DNA from 2 places in the Terrabacter sp. NPDC000476 genome. Region 2 is predicted to be linked to the other one. Evidence: riboswitches for the same ligand, from Rfam matches in the RefSeq annotation. Region 2 holds a riboswitch; the other holds the start of a gene.
What was found. A riboswitch is a leader RNA that binds a small molecule or an ion and turns the genes downstream of it on or off. The one in region 2 is predicted to bind cobalamin.

Region 1: linked by a shared signal. The riboswitch ahead of ABT295_RS14005 (CbtB domain-containing protein) and the one ahead of ABT295_RS03725 (SCO2322 family protein) in region 2 are both predicted to bind cobalamin.

The regions. Positions count from the first base shown of each region.
Region 1 covers NZ_JBEPDF010000002.1:334,525-341,443, forward strand. The annotation lists gene ABT295_RS13980 (precorrin-2 C(20)-methyltransferase) at 1-1,270, shown strand, start outside; gene ABT295_RS13985 (GNAT family N-acetyltransferase) at 1,326-1,793, shown strand; gene ABT295_RS13990 (hypothetical protein) at 1,834-2,727, opposite strand; gene ABT295_RS13995 (hypothetical protein) at 2,925-3,320, opposite strand; gene ABT295_RS14000 (CbtA family protein) at 3,317-4,096, opposite strand; gene ABT295_RS14005 (CbtB domain-containing protein) at 4,098-4,307, opposite strand; cobalamin riboswitch at 4,338-4,533, opposite strand; gene ABT295_RS14010 (cobalt-precorrin-4/precorrin-4 C(11)-methyltransferase) at 4,592-5,356, opposite strand; gene cbiE (precorrin-6y C5,15-methyltransferase (decarboxylating) subunit CbiE) at 5,353-6,567, opposite strand; gene ABT295_RS14020 (hypothetical protein) at 6,729-6,919, shown strand, end outside.
Region 2 covers NZ_JBEPDF010000001.1:792,997-799,915, reverse strand. The annotation lists gene ABT295_RS03735 (ABC transporter ATP-binding protein) at 1-300, opposite strand, end outside; gene ABT295_RS03730 (energy-coupling factor transporter transmembrane component T) at 297-1,373, opposite strand; gene ABT295_RS03725 (SCO2322 family protein) at 1,392-2,141, opposite strand; cobalamin riboswitch at 2,231-2,389, opposite strand; gene ABT295_RS03720 (hypothetical protein) at 2,414-2,629, shown strand; gene ABT295_RS03715 (serine hydrolase domain-containing protein) at 2,626-3,996, shown strand; gene ABT295_RS03710 (DUF3043 domain-containing protein) at 4,042-4,620, opposite strand; gene ABT295_RS03705 (dipeptidase) at 4,764-6,128, shown strand; gene ABT295_RS03700 (metallophosphoesterase family protein) at 6,177-6,919, opposite strand, start outside.

The DNA of each region.
Region 1 (6,919 bases), on a different contig from region 2:
GGCCGAGCGGCTCGCGGCCCACCTCGACGCGGGTCGCGACGTCGTCGTGCTCGCCGAGGGCGATCCGCTCTTCTACGGCACCTTCATGTACCTCCACGACCGCCTCGCCCACCGCTACGACACCGCCGTGGTGCCCGGGGTCACCTCCGTGAGCGGGTCGGCCGCCGCCGTCGCCACCGGCCTCTGCCGGCACGAGGACGTGCTGACGATCCTGCCCGGCACGCTGCCCGTGCCCGAGCTCGCCCGGCGCCTCGCCGACACCGAGGCCGCGGTCGTCATGAAGCTCGGCCGCACCTTCGAGAACGTGCGCGAGGCGCTGCGCCAGGCGGGTCGCCTCGACGAGGCGCGCTACGTCGAGCGCGCCAGCTCCGACGCGGAGCGTGTGCTCCCCGTCGCCGACGTCGACGCGGCGACCGTGCCCTACATGTCGATGGTCGTCGTCCCCGGCAACGACCTGCGAGCCGACGCAGCCGGCCGTGCGCTGACGTCGCCTGCTGCGGAAACGTCTGTGCCGCATACGGACCCATCAGGTATGTCGCGCGGCGAGGTGGTCGTCGTCGGGCTCGGGCCGGGTCCCGACCGCTGGCTCACGCCCGAGGTGTCCGAGGCCCTGGCCGAGGTCGACCACGTCGTCGGCTACGCGCCCTACGTCAACCGCGTGCCGCAGCGCGAGGGCCTGACCCGTCACGCGTCGGGCAACACCGTCGAGGTCGACCGGGCCCGCCACGCGCTCGAGCTGGCGCGCGCGGGTGAGCGGGTCGCCGTCGTGTCCGGTGGCGACGCCGGCGTCTTCGGCATGGCCTCCGCCGTGTTCGAGGCCGCGGACATCCACGGCTACGGCGACGTGACCGTGCGCGTGCTGCCGGGGGTCACCGCCGCCCAGGCCGTCGCGGCCCGGGCCGGCGCACCGCTCGGGGGCGACTTCGCGATCCTCTCGCTCTCGGACCGGCTCAAGCCGTGGGAGGTCGTGGAGCGCCGGCTGCGCGCGGCAGCGGCCGCGGACCTCGTCGTCGCGCTCTACAACCCCGCCTCGCGCAGCCGCACCGAGCAGGTCGCCCGGGCCCGTGAGGTGTTCCTCGAGGAGCGCGACGCCGACACCGTCGTCGTCGTGGGCCGTGACGTCGGCCGGGCCGAGGAGTCGCTGCTCGTGACGACGCTGCGCGAGCTGGATCCCACCACGATCGACATGCTGTGCCTCGTCGTGGTCTGCGCCTCCGGCACCCGCGTCACGGAGGCCGGGCAGGTCTGGACGCCGAGGTTCGTCCGCTGAGCGGGCCGCGCCTCATCCCCGTCACCAGGCGGGGGCGGCTTGCTAGGTTCGCCCGATGCAGCTGACACGGATCGGGCCGGACGACTGGGAGACGTTCCGCGAGGTGCGGCTCCGGTCGCTGTCCGACTCGCCCGCCGCCTTCGGTTCGCGGCACGAGGACTGGGTCGACGCGCCCGAGGAGCGCTGGCGGGCCCGCCTCACCGACGTGCCGCTCACCCTCGTCGCGACCGACGGGGAGGCCGTCGTCGGCGTGGCGAGCGGCTCCCCCGAGGGCGAGCGATGGGTCGAGCTGATCTCGATGTGGGTGGCACCGGAGGTGCGCGGCACGGGCGTCGCCCGAGCGCTCATCGACGCGGTCGCCGCCTGGGCCGACGAGCAGGGCCGGGGCACGTGCCTCATGGTCCGGCACGACAACGACCGGGCCCGTGCGGCCTACGCGCGCGCCGGCTTCGTCGACCGCGGCGTGCCCGACGACTGGCCCGACGACGAGCCGCCGGAGCACCGGATGGAGCTGCGGCGCTGACGCGCGCCGCAGCTCCATCCTCCCCCTCGCCCCTGCGCGGTCAGCCGCCGATCGGCGTCGGGTTCGTCGGGTCCGGGGGCACCGGCAGCGAGCCGCGGACCTGGTTCTGCGCCTGGCAGTCCTTCGTGCAGTTCGTCGCGCCCTGGCTCAGCTCGACGGCGTCCTCGCCGAGCACGCCGCCCATCCGGCCGCCGGAGGTCACCGTCCACGTGGTCTCCGTGCCGGTCTGCGAGGTCTTCGTCGCCACCTGCGGGCTGTCCTTGCCGAGCAGCATCTCGTGCGCGCCGCTCGGGCTCTGCGCCGACGACACGGCGTCGACCCCGTTGCCGAAGTTGACCTTTCCGGTGAACGGGTTGACGAAGTAGAAGAGCGTCGGGCCGAGCCGGTGCGTCAGGGTGACCGGCGTGCCGTACTCGGGCTCCATCTGGAAGATGCCGCCCTGGGGCGCGTCCTTGGCCTGCACCTTGAGCTTGCCGCCGGCCGTGCGGAACGTGGCGACGAGCGCGTCGTCCCGCACCTGCAGGTCGAGCACCGGCGTGGCCCGCTGCGCCGGGGAGAGCGTCGGCACCTTGCTCGCGAAGACGACCGTCGGGCTCGTCACCATGCGCTCCGCGGAGGGCGCACCGGTCAGGGTGTAGTCGTAGACGCCGAGGGTGGCCGGGTCGATGGTGAAGGTCGTGTGCACGCCGCGCACCGTGACGACGCCCTGCACCCGCGCGCCCGACACCTTCGCGTCCTTGCCGGGGGCCGGGTCGTACGTCGTGCCGTTGACGGTGACGGAGTAGTTGCCGGTGCCGCCCGCGGCCGCGGGGCCGCCGTCGTCGCCCGGCTCGCCGCCCTTGGCGACGGCGGTGCCGGTGAGGCTGAGGCCGAGCAGGGTGCCGGCGGCGAGGGCGGCGCCTCCGCGCCGCAGTCCCCGAGTCGTGGTGCGCATGGGTGGTCCCTTCCATGGGTTCGTCGTGAGGCACCCGGTCGGGTGCGTCACGACGAGCCAAGCGGAACCGGGGTACTAGTCGAAACCCGGACGAAGGTACTAATCCGACCATCGCCGGTGCGCGGCTGCCGCCCCTCACGGCCGGACCGCGGAAGGTCGGTGCCCCTGGGCGGGGTCCGACCTTCCGCGCTCCCCGGTCAGACGGTCGCCCACGTCGTGGCGAGCCCGCTCGGCGCGAAGGACGCCTCCGTCACCGCGCCGGGGGTCTCGGCGATGCCCGGCCCGCCACGCACGACCCACGCGGCGACGGCGTCGACGATGGCGTCGTCGAGCACTCCGCGCACCCACACCGGCCGCCCCCCGGCGCGGCGACCGGAGGGCGACGGCGTCACGACGACGACGTTGGACTCGTCGCAGGCGAGCAGGCAGCCGCTGCGCATCACCCGGGCGTGGCCGGCGACCGCTGCCTCCAGCCGGGCGAGCAGCCCGTCGTGGTCGACACCCGGGTGCTTCGACTCCGTGCCGCAGCAGCAGTCCCGACAGACCCGCACGAGGCACCGGTCCGACCCGGCCCCGCCGACGTATGCCGTCACGCGGGCCCGACGGCGACGTCGCCGTCGCGCTCGGGCACCCTCCCCCTCCGGTCGAGCCGCTCGACGAGGAGCCCGAAGGCGAGACCGAGCGTCAGCCACAGGGTCGCGAGCTGCGCGAGCGAGGCGACGCGGAAGTCCCAGAGCAGGGCCGCAGGAACGTCGGCCGGCACGGCGTCCGGCGAGCCCGGCACGGCGACGAGGACGACCATGACGAGGGCGACCGCGGCCACGACGTCGAGCGCGGAGCGCGTCGGTCGCGACACCCCACGCCGGGCCAGGGCACGGTCCAGCGCCGGCACGACGAGGGCGATCGCGACGCCCAGCAGGAGCACGACGGCGTAGAGCAGCGTGCGCCGCCCGACGGTCTGCGGGTCGCCCACGGCAGGCGGGTTCGCCGGGATCTTGAGGGCGGGCAGGAGGCTCACCGAGGCGAACCCGACGGCGGCGAGGCCGAGGGATCGGCCGACGTCGTTGCCGCCGGGGAGCCGGCCCCTCACCCGGGCGAAGACCACGGCGAAGACGACACCGACCGCGAGGCCGACGAGCACCGACGTGGCGGCGCCGCCCACGACCTGCGCCGTGCGGGAGACGAGCGGCTCACCCCCGCCGTGCGCCGGTGCGGACGAGCCGCCGTGCACCGAGCGCAGGTCCTCGACGACGAGGGCCCGACGGATGACGGGCTCGACGACGAGCCAGATCGTGACGGCGGCCGCGAGGCCGGCGAGCACGCCGGCACAGACCCCGCGCCGCAGCACGGAGCCGAAGCTCGGCCCCACCTCAGTGGCAGGGGACGCCGAGAGCGTGACGCGCGTCGTGCGTCAGCTCGTGGAGCATCTCCGCAGCGGGAGCGCTGAGCAGCGCCCCGTTCTCCTGCGTGACGACGTAGACGGCGAAGACGGCGACGGCGAGCAGCAGCCAGGCCCACGCGGGGACCTGGATCGACGCGCCGGACCGGCTGGAGGGGACGACGGATGCAGCAGTGGTCATGGCAGAGTGACCCTTTCTTTCCATGCCTCGTGGACAGATCGCGCCGCAGCCGGTCTCCTGGCTTCCAGATCGTCACGCCTCCCCAGCCTTCCCAGCGACCGTGCGCCGGCGTGTGCCGGCCCGAGGTCGCCAGTGGCGGTGTCGGGGACTTGCTCCCTGGTCACAGTGGCGAGGACCACGTCGGAATCACACCGACTTCCCGTGCACTGCGGCACCCGCATCCTGACACACCCGCTCGCCACGCGCCATGGGGACCTCGGCGAGAGCGCGAGTTCGTATGCGGCTCAGCCGTTTTCGCGTCCACCTGAGATACGCGTGCCATAGAGGTGCGACTCGGCGAAGTCGTCGTGGTCGCGGGCACCGAGCGCCCTCCCGACGAGGATGACGGCGGCCTGCCGCAGGTCCGCGGCCTCGACCTGGTCGGCGATGTCGGTCAGGGTGCCGCGCAGGACGAGCTGGCTCGGCCGCTCCGCGTCGGCCACGACGACCACCGGGCACTCGGCGCCGTAGTCGCCGACGAGCGACGCGGCGAGCGACCGGGTGTGGCGGATCGCGAGGTGCAGCACGAGCGTCGCCCGGGACCGCGCGAAGTGCGCGAGCGACTCCGTGGACGGCATCGCCGTGGAGTCGCGGTGCACCCGGGTCAGCACCACCGACTGGGCGACCTCGGGCACGGTGAGCTCGCGGCCGACGAGGGCCGCCGCCGCCGCGTAGGCCGGCACGCCCGGGGTCACGTCCCAGGGCACACCCAGCCGGTCGAGCCGGCGCGTCTGCTCGGCCACGGCGGAGTAGAGCGAGGGGTCGCCGGAGCACAGGCGCGCCACGTCCTGGCCGGCCTCGTGGGCGCGCAGGCAGTGGGCCGTGATCGCGTCGAGGTCGAGCCGCTGCGTGTCGACGAGCTCGGCCCCCTCGGGGCAGTGCGCGAGCACCTCGGCACCGATGTAGGTGCCGGCGTAGAGGCACACGGGCGCGGCGGCGATGAGCCGCACGGCGCGCACGGTGAGCAGGTCGGCCGCACCCGGGCCGGCGCCGATGAAGTGGACCGTCACGGGACGACCTCCGGATCTCGTGTGGGGACAGGGCGTTCGACGCTCCACTGGACGATCGGCCGGGCCGGCTTCCAGCCGTGCAGGCGGCCGATCGGCTCGAGGTCCTCGACACCGATCCGGCTCACCGAGCCGCCGAGTCGCGTGCGCGCCTCGTGCAGCAGCAGCTCGGTCTCGACGGTCACGCCGTGCACGACGAGGCGGCCACCCGGTGAGAGGGCGCTCCAGCACGCGTCGAGCAGCTGGCGCGTCGCGCCCCCACCGACGAAGACGGCGTCGGGCCGGGGCAGCGCGGCCACGGCGTCGGCCGACGCGGCCTCGACGACGTGCAGGCCGGGCACGCCGAGCCGTCGGGCGTTGCGCCGGATGCGTTCGGCGCGGCCCGGGTCGCGCTCGACGGCGTGCACCTCGTTGCGCGGGTGCGCCCGGGCGAACTCGATGCCGACCGACCCGGCGCCCGCGCCGAGGTCCCACAGGACGTCGCCGGGCTGCGGCGCGAGGTGGGCGAGCGCGGCCGCCCGCACGATCCGCTTGGTCAGCTGGCCGTCGTGCTCGAACGCCGACTCCGGCAGGCCCGGCACGAGCGACCTCGGCCGTCGCGACGGCGTGGCGTCGCAGCGCACGCAGACGAGGTGGAGCCGGGCGACCGGACGACCGTCCCACGACGCGGCGACGCCGTCGGCGCGGCTCTCGTCCGGCGAGCCGAGGTCGCCGAGCACGGTGAGGTGGCTGTCGGCATACCCCTCCTCGACGAGCAGGCCGGCGACGCGGGCGGGCGCGTCGGCGCCGGAGGTGAGCACGACGAGTCGGGCCCCGGGCGCGAGGTGGCGTCGCAGCAGGTCGGCGTCGCGGCCCACCAGCGTCACGACATCGGAATCCTCTGCAGCCCAACGCATCCGGGCTCGGGCGAGTGCCACCGACGACACGCCGGGGTGGATGCGGACGGCCTGCTCGCCGAGCTCGCGCACGAGCGTCGACCCGATGCCCGACACGAGCGGGTCACCGCTCGCGAGCACGACGACGCGGCCCGGGCCGGCCTCCTCGAGCGTGCGGCGCAACCCCGGCACGAGTGGCGACGGCCACGGCACGAGGCGGCGACGGCCACGTCGCGCGGCGAGCATGCCGAGGTGCCGCTCGGCCCCGACCACGACCTCGGCCGCCTCGAGCACCCGGAGGGCCTCGGGGGCCAGGGAGTCGAGCCCGGAAGCGCCCACACCCACCACCTCGATCACAGCGGCGACCCTAGCGCGACCGCGACGGCTGTTCGATTTGCCCGTTTTGCTCCATTCGGCGGCGATGGGCTCCATCATGGGCATCGGCCGTCGTCGGGGGACGACGGTGACGCGCGTCCGGGCTCGAGGGGAGGAAAGCCGACATGAGTGTGACGTTCGACCCGGAGACCGGGCACCTGCGCCTCGACGTCGAGGCCTTCCGCGTGCTCGTCGAGCACGCCGAGCGCACCGCCCAGCAGCCCACGCGCCCGCCCACCGGTGGGGGCTCGACCCCGGGCGACGCGGTCGCGAGGCTCGTGGCCGGCGGGGTCCTCGTCGACGGCCGCCCGCACCC
Region 2 (6,919 bases):
GACGACGTCGGTGACGAAGGTCGAGGTCGGGTTCTGCTCGACGAGGCCGACGACGGTCGCGAGGTCGCGCGGCCGGTGCTCCGCCGTGTCGAGGCCGTCGACGGTGACCCGTCCGCGCAACGTGCCGCCGCTGAAGTGCGGCACGAGCCCGTTGATGGTGCGCAGCAGCGTCGACTTGCCGCTGCCGGTGGGCCCGACGACGAGCACCAGCTCGCCCTCGGGCACCTCCAGCGTCACGTCGCGGAGGCTGGGAGCGGCTGCGTCGGCATACTGCACCGACACGTGGTCGAAGGTGATCACGGGGCCACCTCTCGGGGCATCGGGGTGAGCCACGCGGGCAGCGCGGCCACGAGGAGGGCGAGCACGGCGATGAGCGGGACGGCGGGGAGCCCGGCCTGCTGGGCGGGCGTCACCCCGTCCCACCCGCGCGTGGAGGCGACCACGAGCGCCGCCGCCGGCACGGCTCCGGCCACCACGGTCGCGGTCTCGGTCCAGGCCCACCGGTCACGCCGGTGCCCCGACCGCCCGTCGCGCGAGGCGCCGACGGCGAGGCTCGACGCCGCCACGAGGGCACCCAGGGCGAGCAGCGGGAGGCCGAGCAGCCCGCCGGCGGAGGCGTCGAGCAGCCCGTAGAGGCCGGCGACGACGCCGACGAGACCGACGAGGGCCAGCGTGGTGGCGGCGCGGCGTGACGTGGAGCTCGACCGCACGGAGCGGCCGTAGCCCCGCGACTCCATCGACGCCGCGAGGCCGAGCGAGCGCTCGAAGGCGGTCTCGAGCACCGGCACGGTGAGCCGGGCCAGCTCGCGCACCCCGCGGCCGTCGCGGCCGCGCAGGGTGCGGGCCGCGCGCACGTCACGCGCGTCCGAGAGCAGCTGCGGCGCGAAGGTCAGGCCCACGACGACGGCCGTGCCGACGTCGTAGAGGGTGGCGGGCAGGTAGCGCAGCAGCCGGCGCGGGCTCGCCAGCGCGTTCGCCGCACCCAGGCACGCGAGCACTGCGGCGAGGCGGAGGGCGTCGTACACGGCATACAGGATCGCGTCGAGCGTGACCGGGCCACCGAGGCGGATGCTGGCCGCCCACTCCGGCAGGGGCACCTGCGGCAGCGTGAAGAGCACGGTGCCGCCGACGATGCCGTTGCCGAGCAGCGCGGTCATGACGACGCGGAACGCGACGACGACAGCGCCGATGGCGAGGAAGGCCGGCAGCGGGTTGGCCACGGCGGGGTCGCGGCGCTCGGCGACGACGAGGACGCAGACGCCGATGACCCCGACGAGCAGGAGCGGGTTGGTCGTGCGCGACGCCGCCGTGGCGAGACCGAGCCCCCACAGCCACCAGGCTGCGGGGTGCTGCAGTCGCGCCCGTTGCGCCATCGCGGCGCCGACCCCCGCTCAGCCGTCCCGGCGGGCCCGGGCGCGGCTGCGCACGAGGAGGTAGGCCACGAGCGCGAGCAGCAGCAGGCCACCGACGACGTATGCCGTCGTGCTGCCACCCGTCGACGACGACGCGGGCGCCGCGGCGACGTCGCCGGCGGTCGTGGCCGAGCCGCTCGGGGTGGCGCCGGCCGTCGGGGTGGCGCCGGGGCCGGCGATCGTCACCGGCTGGTCGGCGGCCTTGGCCTCCGGGGTGACCTCCTTGACCGCGCCGCCGCAGTCGGAGCCCGGGTAGCCGGCGATGCCGCAGACGAGGCCCTTCTCGACGCGGACGTCGCCGGCGGTGGCCAGCACGGCGGCGCTCGTCGCGTCGCTCGCGACGACCGCGCAGAGGGCCTTGGGCTCCGGGGGAGTGGCGGCGTCGGCGGCGTCGGCCGACCGGCCGAAGTCGACGACGAGGCCGACGCGCTTCTTGCCCGACTCGGCGGGCGTGCTCGCGCAGAGCGCGTCGAAGGTGAGGACGGCGCGGGGGTAGCGGGTGGAGGCCTCGTCGGCGACGGCGAAGCGCCAGCCCTCGACGCTGCCGTCCTTGGGCACCGTCTGGTCCGGGCCCTTCTGCGCGAAGGCCCAGGCGCCGTCGGTGAGCTGGTAGAAGCCCCAGTAGCGGTAGGCGGCGGCCTGCGCGGGCCCGACCGTGAGGGCGGTGAGGCACGCCGCGACGAGGGCGACGAGCAGGGCCCGGAGAGGGGCACGACGAACAGGGGACACGGTTTCCTCCTCGCGGTCGGACACCGTGTCGGGTCTGCGCTGGCGCGGCCCCGGCGGGTGACTCCGGTCCGCATTCCACGACAGACTGACAAAGGAGCCGGCAGGACGAGGGTTTTCCGACTTGGTCGTCCGCGCCTCGTTCGGCTGCGGGTGACGTCACGGTTGCGGGTCAGCGCCGGATTCCCACCGGCTTGCCCCATCGTCCTTCGGTACGCGAACCGTGGCACGCGGCCACCCCGCGCGTCAAACGGCCGACCCGTAGGGTGGCGGGCATGAGTGCTGACTGGTCCTGGCTGTACCTCGACGCCCACGGCAACCCGATGACGGGGGAGGCCCTGAGCTCGACGACGTTCCCGACGCAGAGCGACGCCGAGAACTACCTCGGCGAGTCGTGGCGCGACCTCGTCGCCGCCGGGGTCGAGTCCGTCACGCTCCGCGAGGACGACGCCGTCGTCTACGGCCCGATGAGCCTGCGGGCGGCCGAGTGAGCGCTGAGGTGCAGCCGCTCTCCGACGCGCTCGCGCGCGACCTGCGCCACCGCGTCGCCGAGGCGCAGCGCTCCTGGCGGTCGCCGGGCGTCAGCGCCGGTGTCGTGCGGGACGGGCACCTCGTGTGGTCGGGTCACGTCGGGTCGGCCCGGCTCGGCGCGCCGGGGGCTGCGGGCGGCGCCGGGGCGCCCGCCGACGACGACACGCAGTTCATGATCGGCTCGGTCACCAAGACCTTCACGGCCCTGACGGTGATGTCGCTGCGCGACGAGGACAGGCTGTCGCTCGACGACACGCTGGAGACCTACCTGCCGGGCACCCGGCACGCAAGGGTCCCGCTGCGACAGATGCTCGCTCACGCATCCGGCCTCCAGCGCGAGCCCGTCGGCAACATCTGGGAGAGCCTCGAGGCCCCGGAGCGCGAGGCCTTCCTCGCGGGCGTCGAGGAGGCGGAGCAGGTGCTGCCCGCCCACCACGCGTTCCACTACTCCAACCTCGCCTACGGCCTGCTCGGCCAGGTCGTCGAGCGCGTCACCGGGCAGGACTGGGAGCACGTCGTGCAGGAGAGGGTGCTGGAGCCGCTCGGGATGACGCGCACCGGTCTCGTGCCGGCGCCCGATCGCGCGATCGGCTACCAGGTCGACCCCTACGCCGGCACGGCGAGCGAGGAGCCGCTCTTCACGCTCAACGCGACGGCGCCCCTCGGCGGCCTCTGGTCGACGGTCGCGGACATGGCGCGCTACGCCGCCTACGTCGCGCGCCCCGACGACCGCGTCGTGCGGCCGGAGACGATCGACGAGATGTGCCGGCCGATCATCATGACCGACGTCGACGGGTGGGGCGGCGCCTACGGCCTCGGCTTCGGCATGGGCCGGCGCGGCGACCGGGTGTTCGTCGGCCACGGCGGTGCCATGCCCGGCTTCCTCACCGGGCTGCGGGTGCGCCGGCGCAACGGCATCGGGGCGGTCGTCTTCGCCAACGCGACGTCGAACGCCCTGACCCTCGCGCTCGCGACCGACCTCGTCGAGGCGGTGCTCGACTCCGAGCCGTCGGCCCCGGCGCCCTGGGTGCCCGAGTCGGAGCAGCCCGCGCTCGCCGAGCTGCTCGGGCTCTGGTGGTCGGAGGGTTCGCCGCTCACGTTCTTCGTGCGCGACGGCGGGCTGTGGTCACGCCTCGACGAGCATGACCCGTTGTCCGAGACGCGATATGCCGCCGAGGGCCCGGACCGCTTCCGGGCCGTCGAGGGCCGCGAGCGCGGCGAGGTGCTCGAGGTGGTGCGCGACGCGGACGGCTCGGTCGCCAAGCTCTACTTCGCGACGTACGCCGTGACGCGGGCCCCGCTCGCCTTCGCCGACCTCCAGGCCTGAGCTGGGCCGCCGCCCGGTCGGGCGGCGGCGCTCAGGCGGCGGCTGTCAGGCGGGGTGCTCGCCGCGGTTGACCTGCGGCTTCGGCATGCGCGTGCGACGCATCTGGAAGGCGCGCATGATGGCGTACCAGGCGTCGCCCTTCTCGGCCGCCCCGAACTTGTCCTCGACCTTGCGGCGCGTGCGACGCCACATCAGGACGGCGTCGCCGACCGCGATGAGGATGAGGCCGTAGACCATGACGAAGACGATGAGCAGGGCCCAGTTCGTGCGCACGAAACTGAGCAGCAGCACGAGCAGCATGACGGGGAGCATGAACTCGCCGATGTTCCAGCGGGCGTCGACCGTGTCGCGGATGAAGCGGCGACGCGGGCCCTTGTCACGGGCCGGCAGGTACTTCTCGTCGCCGGTCATCATGCCGGCGCGCTGCTTGGCCATCGCCTCGCGGCGGGCCGCCTTGTCCTGGGCACCGGCCGCCTTGCGGTCGGTCACGATGAGCGGACGCTTGTTGAGGGCTTCCTGCTCGCGCCGCTTGGGCGTGGGGCGGTTCTTCGCACCGGGGCGGGCCGGGTCGGCCGTCACCGTGGGGGCGAGCTCGTCGTTGAGGGTCTTCTTGCGTCCGAACACGGTGTCACTCTAAGCCGAACGGGGCCCGGGCCCCGCATCGCGCAGGCCGGCGGACCACCGTCTGCCCACCACCGAACCACCGCGCGACCGCTGCCCGGCCACCGCCCGGCACACCGGACCCGCCGGTCGGTAAGGTCGCAGGCGTGACTGACGCGACGTTGACCCCTGACCAGATCGAGCAGATCCGCGCCCGCGTGGCAGAGCTCATGCCGCAGGTGCGGGCCGACCTCGAGGAGCTCGTGCGCATCCCGAGCGTGTCGGCCTCGTCGTTCGACCAGAGCCAGGTGGCGCGCAGCGCCGAGGCCGTGGCCGAGCTGCTGCGCCGCGAGGGCCTCGACGTCGAGGTCGTCGTCGAGGGTGGCCGACCGGCCGTCATCGGCCACCTCGACGGTCCCGAGGGCGCGCCGACGGTGACCCTCTACGCCCACCACGACGTGCAGCCCCCCGGCGACGACGCCGACTGGGACAGCGCCCCCTTCGAGCCCGAGGAGCGCGGCGGGCGCCTCTACGGCCGGGGCGCGGCCGACGACAAGGCCGGCGTCATGGCCCACGTCGCCGCCCTGCGTGCGCACGCCGGGAACCTCCCCGTCGACGTGACGGTCTTCGTCGAGGGCGAGGAGGAGTCCGGCTCGCCCTCCCTCGGCACGATCCTCGAGAAGCACGGCGACCGGCTCGCGGCCGACGCCATCGTCATCGCCGACTCCGGCAACTGGGACATCGGCACGCCTGCCCTGACGACCACCCTGCGCGGCGGCGTGCGGGCGGTGGTCAAGGTCGAGACGCTCGACCACTCGGTGCACTCGGGCATGTTCGGAGGCGCCGCCCCCGACGCGGTCACGGCGCTCGTGCGCCTGCTGTCCTCGCTCCACGACGACGCCGGCAACGTCGCCGTCCAGGGGCTCGACGAGTCCACCGCCGCCGAGCTCGACTACGACGAGGCCCGCTTCCGCGAGGAGTCCGGGCTGCTCGACGGCGTCTCGCTCATCGGCTCGGGCTCGATCCTCTCCCGGCTGTGGACCAAGCCGTCGATCACGACGATCGGCATGGACGTCACCTCGGTCGACAAGGCGTCGAACACCCTCGCCGCCCGCGCGTCCGCGAAGGTCTCGATGCGCCTCGCGCCGACGCAGGACCCGCAGGCCGCCTTCGAGCTGCTCGAGAAGCACCTGCTCGACCACGCCCCGTGGGGCGCCCGGGTCACCGTCGAGTCCGAGGAGTACGGCTCGGGCTTCGCGGCCGACGCCGAGGGCCCGGTCTACGACGAGGCCCGCGCCTCCTTCGCCGACGCGTGGGGCACCGAGCCGGTCGACATGGGCGTCGGGGGCTCGATCCCCTTCATCTCCGACTTCTCGGCCCGGTTCCCGGACGCGTCGATCATCGTGACGGGCGTCGAGGACCCCGACACCCGCGCGCACGGCGCCAACGAGTCGCTGCACCTCGCCGAGTTCGAGAAGGTCTGCGTGGCCGAGGCCGTGTTCCTCGCCCGCCTGGGCGCGCTGCCCCGCTGACGCGTCGGGGGAGCGGGCGGCAGGACGTCGGCGGCCAGGGCAGCGCCCTCACGACGACGGCTTGCCCGCTCCCCGGTAGACCTGGTGGCGCAGCTCGAGGGCGTAGGCCTCGGCGTCGGGCATGCCGAGGTCGCGCGCGGCCGCGATCTCGGCCTCGATGTCGTAGGGCACCCGCACGAAGTTGACCGAGAAGCTGTGCGGCACGAGCGAGTCGGTGACCCCCTCGAGGATGCAGTAGGGCGCGCTCGGCCCGTCGAGGTGGTTGCCGACGGCACCCGCGTTGAAGAGGACCAGCCCCTCGTCGGCCTCGAGGTAGGCGCCGTGGATGTCGCCGTAGCCGACGACGTCGGGCGTGGTGCCCTCGGGCCACGCCTCGTCCGGGTGGCCCGGCAGCCCCGGTGCCCACGGGCCGGTGAAGTCGGTGTTGGTGAACATCCCGCGGAACTCGTCCACGGTGTGATCCCAGCGCACCCGCACGAACTCGCTCGTCTGCGACGCGTGGAACAGCCGGATCCGCTTGCCGCTCATCACGAGGTCGTATGCGTTCGGCAGGCCGGTCAGCCAGGCGGCGTCCTCGTCGGTGAGCTCGTCGCGGGTCCACTGCCCGGCCGGGAAGCGGGGCACGTCGCCGCGTGCGACGAACCCCTCCCAGTCGCCGATGAGGGTGTCCCAGTTGCCGCGGACCGTCAGCTCGCAGGACTCACGTGTCAGCTTGATCGCCTCGGAGCCGCGCGGCCCCTTGCCGACCACGTCGCCGAGGTTGAGCACGCGGGTGATGTTCCGGGCGCGGA